One region of the Planococcus beijingensis genome, then DNA from elsewhere that is predicted to be linked to it. Evidence: riboswitches for the same ligand, from Rfam matches in the RefSeq annotation. Region 1 holds a riboswitch; each other region holds the start of a gene.
The links. Region 1 has a riboswitch for S-adenosylmethionine ahead of IRE19_RS09100 (sulfite oxidase-like oxidoreductase). Riboswitches for the same ligand answer to the same signal wherever they lie in the genome.

Region 1 (2,181 bases):
AAGCGACATTTTCTTTAGTGAAATTGAACTTAACAGATGATTCATTCGAAGATTTTCAGTCGGAGTTAAGTACGTTAATGGAAAAGTACTATAATAGAAAAGATGATAAAGAAGGAAAGGATCGGACGATTTCCATGGTGATTATTCCGTAATTTCTCTTCTTAGAAGAGAAGTTATTCTTTCATTGAATTTGTTTACATATGAGAGGTTTATCGGAAGCTGCCATTCATTCTATATATGATTTAAAGAACCCATCAACCTTCACATGAAGGATTGATGGGTTCTTTGAAATAATACGAAATATAAAGTTCTAAATTGATGCAAGTTATCTCTTAAAGTGACAGTTCAATTATCCTGGAATCATAAGACTGGACGGAGTCAGTCAAAATCTTTCTTCTCCCATTCGTCTTCAGGAATTTCCAAGTCTTCGCCGGAAAAGCGCTCTTCCTGAAACGGGTCGCCGTTCATGTGGAAACCGTTCTGCTCCCAAAAGCCCGGCTGGTTTTCATCGATGAATTCGATGCCTCGGACCCATTTGACACTTTTCCAGAAATACAGATGGGGTACGATAAAACGCAGCGGGTAACCATGCTTGGCGGTCAACGGTTCGCCGTCAAGTGAATGGGCAAGCAGCACGTCTTCCCGGTCCAAATCGGATAATGCAAGATTGGTGGTGTAATCGTAGTCGCCGTGAAGCATCACATAGCCGCTTTTCGGCGTTACACCCAATTCTTTTATCAGGTCAATAAAACGGACGCCGGTAAAGGTATTGTCGAAGCGGGACCAGCGTGTCACGCAGTGAATGTCGCGTGTTATTGTCGTTTGCGGCAATTTCAGCAGATCCTCGTAATGCAGCGTGATTTCCTTATCAACCTGGCCAAAGATTTTCAATGTCCAAGTGGCCATATCGTAAACCGGCACCTCGCCTTCGTGCAGGACAGGAAAGCGCTCGGTCAACACCTGTCCAGGCGGGAGGCGTTCAACCAGGGAAGGATCCACTACAGGGACCCGCGTACGTTTGATTCGTTCGGCTTTGCTCAGCTTCATGTGATCACTCCTTAAAATAAATAAAACTCTTCCACTGAAAAAGGGAAGAGTTGGGTCTGCTGGTGAAATTCTCTTCCTCATCTTTCAGAACATCGTGGTTCTGTTGGATTTGGCACCATTCCAGTTTGTGAACTGGCGGTTGCCGGGCGTCATCGGGCCATTCCCTCTGCCTCTCTTGATAAGGATAAAGCGTATTTAATTTCTGGTATGACTTATTTTACCGAAACCGCTTATTTCCTGCAAGATTATTCGGAAAATAATTCAGCTTCTCTCCGGCTGGCGTTATACTGATAGTACGTGGAGAATCACGTGCATAGCAAGCGTCACTTTCTGTTTATAAGGAGTCCTGCAAAATGAAAAAAATGATCGGCATTATAGGAATGGCCGTACTGTTGAGCGGCTGCACCAACACAACAGCAGAAAACGGCGATGTGCTGCTTGTTTCAACAGCTTCAAGCCTGACAGAAGTCATGAAAAAAATGGAAGAGGAATTTCATCAAGTGGAGCCGGATATCGAGCTGTCATTCAATTATGGATCATCGAGCAAGCTGCGAAGCCAAATTGAACAAGGCGCACCGGCAGATTTATTTTTATCAGCCAGTGAAAAGGATATGGAGCAGCTGGAATCCGAGCAACTGGTGAAAGCCGAAACTGTGGTGCCTTTTGCTGAAAATCGCCTGGTACTTGCGTCATTGGAGAAGTTTCCGGAAACTGCAGATTTTACAGAAATAGTGATGAATGCAGAAGAAACCATTGCGGTCGGAGAGCCGGACAGCGTACCGGTTGGAAATTTCACAAAGCAGGCGCTGGACAGCCAAGGGTTATGGCAGCCGCTTGAAGGGCGCCTTATCTACGCAAAAGATGCACGGCAAGTGGTGACGTATATCGAAAGCGGAAATGCCGGACTTGGCATCGTCTATTCCTCGGATGCGGTTATTTCCCAGGAAATAAAAGGGGCACTCGAAGTGCCGGGGCAGGAAAATCCTGTCGTCTATCCGGGAGCTGTCGTCGCGGATTCAGAAAAACAGCAGGCCGCTGTGGCTTTTCTGGATTTTGTAACGGGTCCCAAAGGGCAGACTATCCTCGAACAATACGGCTTTTTGCCTGCAAATGAGGCGACGCCATGATGCCGTA
Region 2 (2,181 bases), on a different contig from region 1:
CATAAAATGGAGCTGAGCCGATGATCAATGCGGGCAAAGCTGCGTTTGGCCCCCGAATGGAACCCATCAGGAATAACGTAAAAGGAATCAATAAAATAATCAAAATGATAAATGGAATGGAACGGAATATATTCACGAATGCACCTGTCAGCCAATTGACCACTTTATTGGCCCATAATTGTTTAGGAGCTGTCAAAAATAACAGGATTCCAAGAGCCAAACCGATGATGAATGTAAACAACGTTGATAAAGCTGTCATATAAAGAGTTTCAAGTGTGGCTTCCCACATACTGTCCCAATCTACATTGGGGAATAACGAATCAATCATTATGCATTACCTCCGTTTGAACATCTTCAGAGTGGAGAAATGCCAAAGCTTCTTCCATTTCACCAGGAGAGCCTTTCAACTGAAGAATCAATGTTCCATAAGCTCCACGTTGCGTATGCGAAATATTGCCTTGAACGATATTGACTTCCACCGAATGGCTGCGAATCAGTTTTGTCAGAATTGGCTGTTCGGTTTGTTCTCCGACAAAAACCAATTTCACCAGTTCGCCTGTCGGATACAACTCACGAAGGTTTTTGATGGTTTCCTGTGAATCTCCACTATCAGTGACCTGGGCCACGAAGCGTTTGGTGATTTCTTCTTTTGGTGATTGGAAAACATTCAGAACATCTCCGAGCTCCACGACACGCCCGCCTTCCATTACAGCAACACGATGACAGATTTTTCGGATGACGTGCATTTCATGAGTGATCAATACGATGGTCAAGCCTAATCGCTTGTTGATATCGACCAATAAATCAAGGATTGCGTCTGTTGTTTCCGGATCAAGCGCAGAAGTTGCTTCATCGCATAATAGGACTTCCGGATCGTTCGCCAGCGCACGGGCAATACCGACACGCTGCTTCTGTCCGCCAGACAGTTCCGATGGATAAGCATTTTCGCGGCCCGATAATCCAACCAGCTCAATCAGTTCCTGAACCCGTTTTCCACGCTGCGCTTTTGAGACTCCCGCAATTTCCAAAGGGAATTCGATGTTCTCTTTAACCGTCCTCGACCATAATAAGTTGAAATGCTGGAAAATCATACTGACTTTCTGGCGCGCTTTCCGCAATTCTCCGCCTTTAATGGAAGTAATTACCTTACCGTTGATTTCCACAGTGCCGGAAGTCGGTTTTTCCAATCCATTCAATAAGCGGATTAATGTACTTTTACCGGCTCCACTATATCCGATAATCCCAAATATTTCTCCATCAGCAATAGATAAATCAACTTGGTCGACAGCCGTAAGAACCGCCTTGCCTGTATCAAATTTTTTCGTCACTTTCTTTAACTCGATCATTCGTTGAACACCCCTGAATCCTAAAAATAAAAAACCCTTCCGCGCATAACTGAGCAGAAGGGCAAACGTATATTATACGGAAACCAATCTCTCATCTTCCAAAGCTTTCGCTTCGTGTGATTTGGCACCATTTCATTTTCATGACGGTTGCCGGGCTTCATAGGGCACTTCCCTCCACCACTCTTAATAAGAGTTCGATATGAAATTAGTAAAACAGAATAGATTTTAATTGGTGGTAAATCTTACGCTTCTCCTATTTCAAATAGATTCCCGCGCTTTTCTTACCAGAAATTCAATTTACCATGACCGGCTATATTCGTCAACAGTTTTCAACTTGCCATATAAATAAGGAACCGACTGGAAAGCGTAAATCTTCTCCTTAAGTTTGCCATTCTCTGTAATCAGCAGGCAAGGAACACTTTCCACTTCATACATTCCTGCAATTTCCTGTACATAGTTCAAGTTCGCTTTGCCAATCGGAAGATCCGGCAATAGTTCTGTGACAACCGACAGCATTTTGGAAGCTACCTGACAAGTCCCGCACATCGGTGTGTATAAGTAATACGCGGTAGTGCGATTGGTATTCTTTTCTTTGATCCATTCTTTATGAGTCCATTCCTGCATCGTCTTCATCCCTCTGTTAATAGCTTATTGACCTGGACATTCGCTGAGATGAGCACATCCATCAGGATCCGGAGCGGCGTTGCTGCGACTTCCTTGTAGCTTCGGTTCACATAAAAATGCCGGGCTTCAGGGAACTCACGCTTGACCAGCTTCCGCAATTTTTCTCCTGAAGAGTCTGCATCCACTAATATAATGATGTCTTGGCCTTCAT
Region 3 (2,181 bases), on a different contig from region 1:
TTTTGGCTTGTTCATGAAGCGGTTTGACTGCCAATGCTTCCGCTTCACGGATGACAATCGGTTTTCTTTCCGTGACTTCTTTATGGGCAATCGGCGGCAAATGGTTCAGGTGTTTTTTCACTGCTTCAATGTGTTTCGGCGTTGTGCCGCAGCAGCCACCAATTAAACGGACCCCTTCTTCTCTCAACAACAAAGTGGCGCGTCCAAAATAATCCGCTTCCGATTCATAAACGATCCGGCCATCCTCCACATCCAGCAGACTGGCGTTCGGGTATGCCGACAAAAACGCTTTTTCAGGCAAGGTGACTTCTTCAAAAGCCTGGATGGTATGGTGTGGCCCCAAGCGGCAGTTGACGCCGACAATGTCCGCTCCCAGACTTTCCAGTTGATGAAGAGCATCGTTCAACGACATTCCATTTTGCAGAATCCCTGGGTCATGCATGGATACTTGCGCAATCAATGGTGTATCGGTCATGCCTTTCAGGTGCTTGACCGTTTCCGCAAGTTCTTCGAAATCGTAATAGGTTTCCAGCAATAGGCCGTCGGGATTTCCCGCCAATAAGTGGCTTGCCTGCTGGTCCACCATCGCAATGATTTCCTGCAGGGTGGCATCGCTTTTCCGGATTCCACGGATTCCGCCGATGGTTCCGAAAACAAATTGGCCGCCTGGCGCTGCTGCACGCTTGGCGATGTCGATCGCAGCTTTATTGATATCAGCGACTTGCGCTTCCAAACCGTAGCGTGCCAGCTTCGCTGCATTCGCTCCATACGTGTTGGTCTGGATGATGTCCGCACCGGCTTTGATGTAATCCAGATGGATCTTCTCAATCACTTCCGGGCGCTGAAGGTTCAATTCCTCATTGCAATACTCGATGCCGTACGAATACAGCAATGTTCCCATGGCTCCATCCGCTGTCAAAATCCTGGTCTTTAATTCGTCTAATAAACCCACTCTTCTCAACCTCCCATATATACAAAAAAAGCCTTCATGAAAAAGAAGGCTTTACGATATCAAACTCGTTCCTTTTCATCTGCCAGACAATTTCTTGTCTGCTGGATTTAGCACCTGACCTTTCGGCTGGTTGCTGAAGCTTCATAGGGCCAGTCCCTCAACTTCTCTCGATAAGAATTCACTATTCAGTTTTAAGTATTCTAAATATGGTACCTGTATCTGAAGAGCAGGTCAAGGCAATCTGTCGAAAAACAATGAAATTTCTGTGATTTTTTTCACAATGTATACGTTTAGGGCATAAATCAATTTTATACTTTCATCCAACCGTTGAAATTAGACCAGGAAAAGGGCGTTATGTTTTTATAAAGGCACTTAGAAAAATTTCCGAATGCATCCCGATTTTTTGCAGTCCTGCAATTCAGTTTGTCTTCAGGAAAATCGTCCATTGATAGAATTAAATCGAACATCATGTACATCAAATCGATACCAGGTGAACGGCCCTTCTTCCAGCATCCAGGTGATTTCCATCTTCACTGGAACGGTCAGTCCCCCCACTTTCCGCTGCTCTTTAACAGTGCCCACGCACAGCAGGGGACGTGCGTCTTCTCCACCGTCTTTGTAGCGCCAGGCTTCCACTTTCAGCAATTCGTTTTGTTCATTGAAAAAATAAGTGACAGAACCTTTAAGACCTTCAAAATTCATGGTCGCTGTTGCGGAGTGTGCGTCCACCTCCTCCCAGGAAATGAAGGGACTGAGGACAGCCGAAGGATACCAGACTAGCTCCATCAGGTAACGCTGGAGTGCGGATTCATTGGTCTTTTCATCATCAACTGTTTTGGAAATCGGAATAATGCCGGCAAGCTTGATATGCATGCCTGCCTTCCCTTCCAAAAAACTGTCTTTTCCTGTCACAACCAATCCTTTTCCCATTTTCAACTTCACGATCCATCGGAAAGCTGGTGGATCTGTATGGCTGATTTGTTCTGCTTCGGATACGGTCCACCGCTTCTGTTCGGGTTTCAGTTTCATTACCCCCGATTGCTTAAGGCTCACCAAATTGATTTGTTCATGGCCAACAGCCTCAATTTCAGATAACCACCCTTTTATACAGGTTGGCAGTGAGCTAATCATATCTGCTGTCAGTTTGTTGGAAATTGCCCGACCTGTTTTCTTTCCGGCTTTTTCTTTATTCTCCATCGCTCTCCCTCCTTTTACTTGCTATACCTGTT
Region 4 (2,181 bases), on a different contig from region 1:
AAGATTTTTCGAAATACAATATTCCTGATGATTCACTGCCGACCACTATAGCGGCAGTCCAGTCAGATCCTGCGGCTATGAATTTTCCACTTCCGGCTGAATTGATAGAAGCGATAGGCAAACGTGTTGATAAACTGCAGACCAGCTTCACTTCATAAAAACAGAAAAAGAACGGCCAGGCATCACTGTCTGGCCGTTCTTTTTTGTTGTGTGCTAATTAAATACCAGCTTCTACGCCAGCTTGTTCTTTAAGAATTGCTGCTTTGTCAGTACGTTCCCAAGGAAGATCAACATCCGTACGGCCAAAGTGTCCGTAAGCTGCAGTCTGCTTGTAGATCGGGCGGCGCAGATCCAACATTTTGATGATGCCGGCAGGACGCAAATCAAAGTTTGCACGTACCAAATCATCCAATTTGTCTTCATCTACTTTGCCCGTGCCGAATGTATCGAAAGCGATAGACACAGGATGTGCTACTCCGATTGCATACGCCAACTGCACTTCGCATTTGTCTGCAAGGCCTGCAGCAACGATGTTTTTAGCTACATAACGGGCTGCGTAAGCTGCTGAACGGTCAACTTTTGTCGCGTCTTTACCGGAGAAAGCACCGCCGCCATGGCGAGCATAGCCACCGTAGGTATCTACGATGATTTTGCGGCCAGTCAAGCCCGCATCTCCTTGAGGTCCGCCAATTACGAAACGCCCAGTTGGATTGATAAAGTATTTGGTGTCTTCATCGATCCATTTTGCCGGAACGACTTCTTTGATGACGTATTCTTTAATATTGCGTTGAATCTGTTCAAGCGTTACTTCCGGGTGGTGCTGAGTAGAGATAACAATTGTGTCCACGCGTAGCGGTTGATTGTTTTCATCATATTCAACTGTCACCTGCGTTTTGCCATCCGGGCGCAAATATGGAAGAATTTCTTCCTTGCGTACTTCAGCCAAGCGGCGCGCCAATTTATGTGCCAATGAAATCGGCAATGGCATTAATTCTTCAGTTTCGTTGTTGGCATATCCGAACATCAACCCTTGGTCGCCTGCTCCAATATCGTCCATTTCTTTATCTGTCATTTGGCCTTCACGTGATTCAAGTGCCACGTTTACTCCAGCAGCGATATCCGGTGATTGCTCATCGATTGCTGTAAGGACTGCACTTGTTTCTGAATCGAAACCATATTTAGCACGTGTGTATCCAATTTCTCTTACCGTTTGTCTAACGACTTTTGGAATGTCCACATAAGTGGAAGTAGTGATTTCTCCAGCTACTAAAACAAGTCCTGTCGTTACAGTCGTTTCACACGCAACACGTGCGTTTGGATCCTCGGTTAAGATAGCATCCAAAATTGCATCTGAGATTTGGTCACAGATTTTATCCGGATGTCCTTCTGTTACTGATTCTGAAGTAAATAATCGACGGTTTTTCAAAAAATGTTCCTCCTTATATCCTGCGAGATTGCTCTCGAAATTGATACGGTACTCGTTTCCCATGTCAAGTCCGTTCCGGAATTTCCGGATTGAACTTCAAGCCTTCTGTGGCCTTTCACACGAGGATTAAGGGCATTCCATAAAAAAATCCCTTCACTCATTCGTCATGAGGAAAGGAGAATCATCATAAGCACCTTTCACTCTTATCATCCAAGGCCTGTAAGCCTTGTTTCAGGTTTGGCACCATCACTGCAGCTGCAGCAGGTTGCCGGGTTTCATAGGGCCTGTCCCCTCCACCAGCTCGGAATAAGAGTATCCGTTCAATTTTTCATCATACGGAAATAGTTCGGGGATGTCAACGATTTCGGCGAATAAAATGCTCAAATTTTATTGCTGGATGTTCTCATCCTATGCAGTGAACATTCGTGAAGTTCTTTTCCTATCGGCCAGGAGTCTGCAATAATTTCTCATTGGGATTATGTGATTTCATTCAGCTCCTGTTATGATGGAAGTTAGCGCCATCCCTAAAACAATATGACCTTCGAATTTTTCAAGGAGCAACGGCCTCCATCCTTTCCAATCCCCTAATATAGAACCTTATTTCAATATTTTTTCAATTCTGCAGCGAATTAGTATAGACTAATGAACCTAATGTGTTATACTAATGAACGAATATACATCCTCCCCATCGCCATGGGAATAACAGAAAAGGAAGGTACATATATATGACTTCAGTGAACTTTGCAAACGATTTG

Region 2: it holds a riboswitch for S-adenosylmethionine, as region 1 does, so the genes downstream of both, IRE19_RS14950 (methionine ABC transporter ATP-binding protein) here and IRE19_RS09100 (sulfite oxidase-like oxidoreductase) in region 1, are expected to answer to the same signal.
Region 3: it holds a riboswitch for S-adenosylmethionine, as region 1 does, so the genes downstream of both, IRE19_RS15835 (bifunctional homocysteine S-methyltransferase/methylenetetrahydrofolate reductase) here and IRE19_RS09100 (sulfite oxidase-like oxidoreductase) in region 1, are expected to answer to the same signal.
Region 4: it holds a riboswitch for S-adenosylmethionine, as region 1 does, so the genes downstream of both, metK (methionine adenosyltransferase) here and IRE19_RS09100 (sulfite oxidase-like oxidoreductase) in region 1, are expected to answer to the same signal.

What each region holds. Positions count from the first base shown of each region.
Region 1 is NZ_JADHDZ010000003.1:103,777-105,957, reverse strand. It holds gene IRE19_RS09105 (helix-turn-helix domain-containing protein) at 1-152, shown strand, start outside; gene IRE19_RS09100 (sulfite oxidase-like oxidoreductase) at 379-1,041, opposite strand; SAM riboswitch class I at 1,122-1,232, opposite strand; gene modA (molybdate ABC transporter substrate-binding protein) at 1,401-2,174, shown strand; gene modB (molybdate ABC transporter permease subunit) at 2,171-2,181, shown strand, end outside.
Region 2 is NZ_JADHDZ010000006.1:138,349-140,529, reverse strand. It holds gene IRE19_RS14955 (methionine ABC transporter permease) at 1-328, opposite strand, end outside; gene IRE19_RS14950 (methionine ABC transporter ATP-binding protein) at 321-1,346, opposite strand; SAM riboswitch class I at 1,435-1,539, opposite strand; gene IRE19_RS14945 (thioredoxin family protein) at 1,644-1,970, opposite strand; gene IRE19_RS14940 (ribonuclease M5) at 1,976-2,181, opposite strand, start outside.
Region 3 is NZ_JADHDZ010000007.1:139,234-141,414, forward strand. It holds gene IRE19_RS15835 (bifunctional homocysteine S-methyltransferase/methylenetetrahydrofolate reductase) at 1-952, opposite strand, end outside; SAM riboswitch class I at 1,025-1,129, opposite strand; gene IRE19_RS15840 (DUF6920 family protein) at 1,382-2,149, opposite strand.
Region 4 is NZ_JADHDZ010000008.1:93,599-95,779, forward strand. It holds gene IRE19_RS16500 (iron-containing alcohol dehydrogenase) at 1-158, shown strand, start outside; gene metK (methionine adenosyltransferase) at 218-1,426, opposite strand; SAM riboswitch class I at 1,627-1,739, opposite strand; gene pckA (phosphoenolpyruvate carboxykinase (ATP)) at 2,152-2,181, shown strand, end outside.